DNA from 2 places in the Streptomyces sp. SudanB52_2052 genome. Region 1 is predicted to be linked to the other one. Evidence: riboswitches for the same ligand, from Rfam matches in the RefSeq annotation. Region 1 holds a riboswitch; the other holds the start of a gene.
What was found. A riboswitch is a leader RNA that binds a small molecule or an ion and turns the genes downstream of it on or off. The one in region 1 is predicted to bind cobalamin.

Region 1 (4,434 bases):
GCGTTGCGCCAGGCCGCCAGGGCCAGTCGCACGGACGACACCGGGGACACCTCGGCGACAAGGGACGCCTCCTCCGCCAGAGCGCGGGAGGCGATGGCCTGTCCTCGTGCCTCCAGCACCGAACCCCTGCGCCACGCCTCCCCCGCCAGACCACCGGCGAGCAGCGCGAGGATGACCAGCATCGCCGCGGCGAACCGCCAGCGTCGCAGGCCGCGCTGCTCGTGGCGATGGCTGGTCCGGATGTAGTCGTGCTCGGTCCGGGTGATGCCATCGCGGTGGGCCGGGTCCGCCGCCCTTTCCAGCGATGTGGCCAGCATCGTCCCCCGCAGCAGCGCACCTGTCTCCTCACCGGTGTCCTGCCAGTGCGTCAGGGACTGCAGGAGCCGCTCCTGCCACATGCGGAAGTCCCGGGAGTCCTCCAGCCACCGCCGCAGCCGCGGCCAGGACCGGACCAGTTCCTCGTGCGCCAGGTCCACGATCGGTTCGCCGTCGGGACCGTGCGTGATCCTCACGAATCGGGTGCGCGTGGCCAGTGCTTCGGCGGCGGACCGAACCTCGGGAGGCAACGGGGACAGCCGTACCGGCTTCCGGGTGAACCCGTCCGTTTCGTGAGGGCGAGCCAGCTGCGTGAACAGGCTGCGGACCGGCTTCTCGCCGTACTCCGCGATGATCTCGCCGACCCGCTTCTCGGCATGGGCGGACAGCGCGCCGGCGACCCCGCCCAGGGCCTCGTAGCCCGCGTGGGTGAGTCGGATGCCCTGCTCGTGGGACCAGAGTTCGGTGAGGGCGAACTCCACCATGGGCAGGTGGCCGGGCTCGTCCTCCGCGTCGTCGACGATGCGCTCCGCGAGGCCGGGGTCGAGGGTGAGGCCGGGTACGCGGGACGCGGGGCCTTCGACGGCGCGGAGCAGACCGGTGCGCCCCAGTGGCGCGACGACCTGGGCGCAGTCGCTGAGGACGGCGGCGGTGGCGGGCTCCACGAGGTCGTCGAGGCAGGCGGAGCGGAGGGTGGCGAGGACGCGCAGGCGTTTGTCCTCGGCCGGGACCGAGGCGAGGGCGACGACCAAGGCCAGCAAGGCGCGTGCGGTGGCGGGTTCGGCCACCACGATCTCTTCGAGCTGGTTGAGGAAGAAGACGTGGCCGCGCGGGCCGCAGTGGTTCAGCAGGCGCTGGCCGAGACCGGCCGCCGCCCGGCCTCCCCCGGCGTCCAGGAGGGCCGCGAGCTTCAGGGCGCCGCGTTCCTGGTCGGCCACGCCCTGGTCCGGTTCCAGCAGTGGCGCCAGCGCCCGTGCCAGGGTGAGCGCGGCAGGGGTGCCTGGCAGCGGGCGGATCTCGGAGACGGTGTGGCCCTGGGCGCGCAGGTGCGGCAGCACTCCGGCGCGCACCAGTGAGGTCTTGCCGCTGCCGGAGGGGCCGGCCACCGGTACGACGAGGTGCCGGTCCACCGCGTCGAGCAGCCGTGCCGTCTCCTTCTCCCGGCCGAAGAAGAGCGCGGCGTCCTCCTCCCGGAAGGCGTCGAGCCCTCGGTACGGACAGCGGCGCAGGCCCGGTTGCAGGTCCAAGAGGGCGGCTGCGGGAATGAGGTAGGAGGTGGCGGCCGTACGGCCTCGGTCGGTCGCGACCGTCATGCCGACCACGGCGCCGAGTTCCTCGTCCCAGACGGGTGCCCCGCTGCACCCCGGGGAGATGTGGTGTGCGGTGCCGTCCGCCTCCATGGAGATCCAGCCCTGTCCGACGGCGCCGAGCAGCCGCCCGCCGATCCAGGCACCGTGCTCGGCCGTGGCGGGGAACGCCAGGATGCGGAAGCGGTGGTCCCAGACGTCGCACGCGCCTGCCAGCGGGACCGGCGTGGTGGCGCTTTCGGGCAGGCGCAGCAGTGCGATGTCGCCCGTGCCGTCCGGGGCCACCGGCCGCCAGGCCGATACCGAGGCCTCGTAGGCGACGCCGCCCCGTTGGAGTGGGAACTCGACGGTCACGGGGCGGGTCGGCGCGGAGGTGTCCCGTTCGTCGCTGCACAGGGCCTGCGCCACCACGTGGGCACAGGTGGCCACCGTGCCGGGTGCGACGAGGAATCCCGAGCCGACAGGAGTGCCGTCGGCCGACCGCACGCGGGCCACCGCGGGGCCGAGCCCCTCCGGGAAACGTCCGCGGGTCACCTGGCCGGCTCCGGACGGCGGTCGGTGATGTCCACGAAGACCGGCTCGGCCGCGTCATGCACTGCTCTGCCCTTTCCGTACGCGTATCCCCCTGTGCGAGGTATTGGAGGGTTCGGGTCGGGCGGGTGCAAGCCGGTCGCCGGAACACGACCCGCACAGGGGAATTCGCCCCGACTCGGTCCCGGGAGCGAGGCGGGGTGCTAGTGGTGTGGGGTTCTCCACACTCTCCCCGCGCAGGTCAAGGGCAAGTTGACGGCGGTTCGCGGCCGTGGTGGACTTCCGGAGCCAGTACGGCGGCAGGAGAGGAAGCCGGTGTGAGTCCGGCGCGGTCCCGCCACTGTCACCGGGGTAGCCATCCCCCGGGAGCCAGGAACTCTCACCGCCGGTCTCGTCGAACCAGGGCGTGGACACCCTGAGTGAGGACATATCGCCATGCGCGGCTGCCGATCGAGGTTCAGTACCCCACCCCTGCCTGCCCTGTTGGCCGGCTGAGCCCATGGGTGCCGGTCGCGTCTTCGCGTACGGCGCCGCCGCCGGCCTGATCGGTGACCTGCTGCTCGGCGACCCCCGCCGGGGGCATCCGGTCGCCGTGTTCGGGCGGGCCGCGGGTGCCGTGGAGCGGGTGTTGTGGCGGGACCACCGCGGGTGGGGCGCGCTGCACGCCGGGGTGTGCGCGGGAGGCGCCGTCGCGCTGGGGGCCGTCGCCGAGCGTGCGGTGCGGTCCTCCGCCGTCGCCTCCGTCGCGCTCACCGGTGCGGCCACCTGGGCCGTCGTCGGGGGGACTTCACTCGCCCGTGAGGCGCGGGCCGTCGGGCGTGCCCTGGAGGCGGGGGACGTGGAGGCGGCCCGAGCGCGGCTGCCGCATCTGTGCGGGAGGGACCCGCAGGCCCTCGACGCCGACGGGATAGCCCGGGCCGTGGTCGAGTCCGTCGCCGAGAACACCTCCGACGCGGTCGTGGGAGCGCTGGTGTGGGGGGCCGTGGGCGGGGTGCCGGGGCTGCTCGGGTTCCGGGCCGTCAACACCCTGGACGCCATGGTCGGGCACAAGTCGGCCCGTTACCGGCGCTACGGGTGGGCCTCCGCGCGTCTCGACGACCTCGCGGGCTGGCCGGGGGCGCGGCTGACCGCCGTGCTCGCGGTGCTGGCCGGGCCGGATCCGCGCGGGGCCGTGCGCGCCTGGCGGGCCGACGCGGCGAAGCACCCCAGTCCCAACGCCGGGCCCGTGGAGGCCTCGTTCGCGGGGGCGCTCGGGGTGCGGCTGGGCGGGACCCTGTCGTACGGCGGGCGGGTGGAGCACCGGCCCGTGCTGAACACCGGCGGGCGGGCCGTCGTCCGGCGCGATGTCGAACGGGCCGTGCGGCTCTCGCGGCGCGTCACCTGGCTGGCGCTCGGGGTGTGCGCCGGCGTGCGGTTGCTGAAGAGGGGGAAGTGAGCATGAGCGGTGGGCTTCTCGTCGCCGGGACCACCTCCGACGCGGGCAAGAGCGTCGTGACGGCCGGGATCTGCCGGTGGCTGGTGCGGCAGGACGTCAAGGTCGCGCCCTTCAAGGCGCAGAACATGTCCCTGAACTCGTTCGTGACGCGGGAGGGCGCCGAGATCGGGCGGGCGCAGGCCATGCAGGCCCAGGCCTGCCGCGTCGAGCCGACCGCGCTGATGAATCCCGTGCTGCTCAAGCCCGGGGGCGAGCAGAGCAGTCAGGTCGTGCTGCTGGGCAGGCCGGTGGGTGAGCTGAGCGCGCGCGGCTACCACGGCGGGCGGCAGCAGAAGCTGCTCGGGACGGTGCTGGACTGCCTGGAGCAGTTGCGGGGCACGTATGACGCGGTGATCTGTGAGGGGGCCGGTTCTCCCGCCGAGATCAACCTGCGGCGGACCGACATCGTCAACATGGGCATCGCCCGCAACGCCGGGCTTCCGGTGCTCGTCGTCGGCGACATCGACCGGGGCGGTGTCTTCGCCTCGTTCTTCGGGACGGTGGCGCTGCTGTCCCGCGAGGACCAGGAGTGCGTCGCCGGGTTCCTGGTCAACAAGTTCCGCGGGGACGTCTCCCTGCTGGAGCCGGGCCTGGACATGCTGCACGGGTTGACGGGGAGGAAGACGTACGGCGTGCTGCCGTTTCGGCACGGACTCGGGATCGACGAGGAGGACGGGCTGCGCGTCTCCCTGCGGGGAGCCGTGCGGGAGTCCGTCGTCGCGCCGCCGCTCGGCGAGGACGTGCTGCGCGTCGCCGTGTGCGCCGTGCCGCTGATGTCCAACTTCACCGACGTGGACGCCCTGGCCG
Region 2 (4,434 bases), 6.5 Mb from region 1:
CCGCAGCACATCCCGGGCCGGGTCCGCGTCCGGGAGCGGGGCGGGGTGCGCGCGCTGCTGCGCAACCGCCGCTTCCTGGCATTGTGCTGCGCGTACGGCACGTACCTGCTCGCCTACAACCAGCTGTACCTGGCCCTGCCGGACGAGGTGCAGCGCGCGGCGGGCTCCCAGGCGCCGCTGTCCTGGCTGTTCGCCCTGTCCTCGGTGCTCGTGGTGTTCGCCCAGCTCCCGGTGACCCGCTGGGCGGGCGACCGGCTCGACCTGCGCCGCTCCATGACCGCCGGGCTGCTGCTGATCGCGTCCGGCTTCGCGGTGGTGGCCGCCGCCCGCCCCGCCGGGTGGACGGGCACCGCCGGGCTGCTGCCGGCCGCCGGGTTCGTCGTGCTGCTCACCGTGGGGCAGATGCTGGTCGTGCCCGCCGCCCGCGCCTGGGTCCCCGACCTCGCCGAGGAGGGCCGGCTCGGCCTGTACATGGGTGCGCTGTCCTCCGTCTCCGGCCTGATCGTGCTCGTCGGCAGCGCCGCCACCGGCTCCCTGCTCGACCCGGACCTGCCCGCCGCGGTGCCCTGGCTGGTCCTCGCGGCCGTACCGGCCCTGGCGGTGGCGCTGCTGCCGCGCCGGGAGGAGCGGACGGGCCCCGCGGACACCCCCTAGGGCCGGTCGTTCGGATGACGCCGCAGACGCGGGCCCGGCAACCGCGCGGGCGGGAGCGTCACTCCCGGGAGCGACAACGCGCCCCCGGGCTTTCCGGGACGTACCGTGCGGGGTCACCGCCGGGGAGCACACTGATCATCCGGCGCCAGTATCCTGGGTCGGCTGCGGCACCCCCCACCAATCCCCGCGCGAACGCGGGGAGTTCGGCCTGCGGCGACGACCTTCCCACACGCATGAGACGAGGACGAGTGCTGCTAGCGGGCCGCTACCGGCTGGAAGTTGAGATCGGGCGCGGTGGAATGGGAGAGGTCTGGCGTGCGTACGACGAGACGCTCGCCAGAGCGGTGGCCGTCAAGCTGCTGCTGCCCCAGGACACCGACGCCACGGCGGCCTCCCGGTTCCGCCTGGAGGCCCAGACCGCCGGGCGTCTCAACCACCCGAACCTGGTCGGTGTGCTGGACTTCGGCGAGTACGACAACCGGCTGTACCTGGTGATGGAGCTGGTCGAGGGCGACAGCCTCGCCGGGGTGCTGGCCGCGTCGGGAGCGCTCCCCGCAGGCCGGGTGGCCGATCTTGCCGCCCAGGCCGCCGCCGGGCTCGCCGCCGCGCACGCGCAGGGCATCGTCCACCGCGACATCAAGCCCGCCAACCTGCTGCTGGACGCGGGCGGCACCCTGAAGATCGGCGACTTCGGCATCGCGCGCTTCCTCGACGATCCCGGCGCCGCGCTCACCGCCACCGGACAGATCGTGGGCACCGGCCTCTACCTCGCGCCCGAACGCGCCCTGGGGCAGCCCGCGGGGCCCGCCTCCGACATGTACTCCCTGGGGTGCGTGCTCTACCAGCTTCTCAGCGGCCGCCCGCCGTTCCAGGCGGACACCGCCGTCGCGCTCCTCCACCAGCACCTCGACAGCGCCCCGGTGCCGCCCCGCGAGCTCGGTGTCGCGGATCTGCCGCCGGCGTTCGAGAGCTACCTCCTCGGACTCCTCGCCAAGCAGCCCGAGGACCGGCCCTCGGCCCAGCAGGCCGCCGAGTGGTTCGCCGGCGGCGCCTGGCGGGGGCTGCCCGAGCCACTGCCGGAGGCCGCGTCGCCGGTGCCGTCCTCCGCGCCGGCGCCGTACGCGCCGGCCGAGCCCCGCAGCGTCACCACCTACGCACTGCCGGGCGCCCCCGCCCTGCACACCACCCGCACGCCCCACGCCGGGCGCGCGCGCCGCTCCGCGCCCCGCGACGGCCTCGGCAACCGGCGGCGGGCGGCCGCGACGATCGCCGGGGCGGCCCTCTTCCTCGCCGCGATGCTCGCCGGCATGCTCTGGTTCTCCCCCGACAACACGGCCACGGAGGGCACGGAACCCGACGCGTCACCGACCGCGAGCAGCCCGGCCGCCACCCCCTCCGGCGGTTCCGCCTCGCCCCTCTCCTCCGCCCCGGGCACGGACACGGCTCCGGCCGCCGGCACCGTGGCCGATGTCACTCCGCCCACGACTCCGTCCCCGTCCACCGCTCCCCCCTCTCCCACTCCGAGCCCCGCGGCCCCCACGCAGGAGGCGACCGCCGACGCACCGCAACAGGCGGAGCAGCCGCGGCAGGAGAAGCCCCGCCAGGTCCGGCCGGTCGGGGACGGCGACGACGACGGGGACGACGGGGGCAACGACTGACACGGCCCGCCGGCGAGCCGGGCGGAGGAGGTGGCGTTGCCGTACGCGACCACCGCCGCCGGCGCGGGACCATCCGGCGCCCGGGGCGCCGCCCGTCTCGCGCGGATCCACGGCGGCATGCGCCGGTGTGCGAGCGGGCGCCCCCACACGCGCCCCCTGCGTGGCTTGTCATCGCCCTTATCCCGGCCTTATTGTCACCACGCCTTGGTGAACGGGAAATCCGGTGTGATGCCGGTGCGGCCCTCGCCACTGTGAATCGGGAAGTCCGGCTCCGGCCCTCACGGGCAGCCACTGGGTCCTGAAGGACCCGGGAAGGCGGAGCACGGGCGGTGGTACCCGTCAGCCAGGAGACCGGCCAAGGCGCGTCAACCATCCACGAGGTGCTGGAGAGGGTCTGCTGAGCCATGCACATAGCCGAGGGTTTCCTGCCTCCGGCGCACGCGGTCGCCTGGGGCGTCGCGTCGGCGCCGTTCGTCGTCCACGGAGTCCGGTCGCTCACCCGTGAAGTGCGCGAGCACCCCGAGAGCACACTGCTCCTCGGTGCCTCCGGCGCCTTCACGTTCGTCCTGTCCGCCCTGAAACTGCCGTCGGTCACCGGCAGTTGCTCCCACCCCACCGGCACCGGGCTGGGGGCCATCCTGTTCCGCCCGCCGATCATGGCGGTCCTGGGCACCATCACCCTGCTCTTCCAGGCGCTGCTGCTGGCGCACGGCGGCCTCACCACGCTCGGCGCCAACGTCTTCTCCATGGCGATCGTCGGGCCCTGGGCCGGATACGCCGTCTACAAGGTGCTGCGGCGGTACGACGTGCCGCTGATGGCGGCCGTGTTCTGCGGGGCGTTCGTGGCCGACCTGTCCACCTACTGCGTCACCAGCGTGCAGCTGGCGCTCGCCTTCCCGGACCCGGGCAGCGGATTCCTCGGCGCGCTCGGCAAGTTCGCCTCCATCTTCGCCGTCACGCAGATCCCGCTCGCGGTGAGCGAGGGCCTGCTGACCGTCCTCGTGATGCGGCTGCTGGTGCAGTCCAGCAAGGGCGAGCTGACCCGGCTGGGCGTGCTCCTCGCCGGGAAGCGGTCGCGGACCGAGACGGAGGCGGTGGCCCGATGAACCGGAACACGAAGATCAACCTGGTGCTGCTGCTCGTCGTGGCCGCGCTCGCCGTGCTGCCGCTCGCGCTCGGCCTCGGCGACCACAAGGAAGAGCCGTTCACCGGCGCCGACGCCCAGGCGGAGACGGCGATCACGGAGCTGGACCCGGACTACGAGCCCTGGTTCACGCCGCTGTACGAGCCGCCGTCCGCGGAGATCGAGTCGGCGCTGTTCGCCCTCCAGGCGGCGATCGGCGCGGGCGTCCTCGCCTACTACTTCGGCCTGCGGCGCGGCCGGCGCCAGGGCGAGGAACGGGCCACGGCCCGTCAGCAGGCCGCCGACGCGGACGCCGTGGGCGTCCCCGGAAAGTCCCCGGCCGACGGGGCCTGAGCCGCGTGCTGCCGATCGACGCGGCGGCGCACAGCAGCCGCTGGCGCCGCCGCCACCCCGTGGACAAGGCCGTGCTCGGACTCGGCCTCACCGTGTTGGCGATCTCGCTGCCGCCCTGGCCGGGCGCGGCCCTGGTGCTCGTGGCGGCACTGTCCCTGCTGCTGGGGCCGGCCGGTGTGCCCGGCCGACGGCTGTGGCGGGCCTACCGGGTGCCGCTCGGCTTCTGCGTGACCGGCGCGCTCCCCCTGCTCGTCCAGGTCGGTGGGCCGGAGGGCTTCGTCTCCCTCGCCGGTGACGGGCCGGTGCGGGCCGGGGAGTTGCTGCTGCGCACCTCGGCGGCCTCCCTGGGCGTGCTGCTGTTCGCCTTCACCACGCCGATGTCCGACCTGCTGCCCCGCCTGGTGCAGGCGGGCGTGCCCGCGCCCGTCGTCGACGTCGCCCTGGTGACGTACCGGATGAGCTTCCTGCTCCTGGACTCCGTGCGCCGCGTCCGGGACGCCCAGGCCGCCCGGCTCGGGCACACCGGCCGGGCCGCGGAGTGGCGGTCCCTGGCCGGGCTGGGCGCCACCGCGTTCGTCCGGGCCTTCGACCGGGCGGCCCGCCTCCAGGCCGGTCTCGCCGGGCGCGGCTACGACGGCACCCTGC

Region 2: linked by a shared signal. The riboswitch ahead of ACSUPV_RS02630 (energy-coupling factor ABC transporter permease) and the one ahead of ACSUPV_RS31705 (cobalamin biosynthesis protein) in region 1 are both predicted to bind cobalamin.

The regions. Positions count from the first base shown of each region.
Region 1 is NZ_OZ186796.1:7,077,155-7,081,588, reverse strand. Features, by position in the region: gene ACSUPV_RS31710 (nSTAND1 domain-containing NTPase) at 1-2,156, opposite strand, end outside; cobalamin riboswitch at 2,434-2,554, shown strand; gene ACSUPV_RS31705 (cobalamin biosynthesis protein) at 2,653-3,588, shown strand; gene ACSUPV_RS31700 (cobyric acid synthase) at 3,591-4,434, shown strand, end outside.
Region 2 is NZ_OZ186796.1:556,437-560,870, forward strand. Features, by position in the region: gene ACSUPV_RS02620 (MDR family MFS transporter) at 1-654, shown strand, start outside; gene ACSUPV_RS02625 (serine/threonine-protein kinase) at 888-2,312, shown strand; cobalamin riboswitch at 2,501-2,686, shown strand; gene ACSUPV_RS02630 (energy-coupling factor ABC transporter permease) at 2,717-3,418, shown strand; gene ACSUPV_RS02635 (energy-coupling factor ABC transporter substrate-binding protein) at 3,415-3,789, shown strand; gene cbiQ (cobalt ECF transporter T component CbiQ) at 3,795-4,434, shown strand, end outside.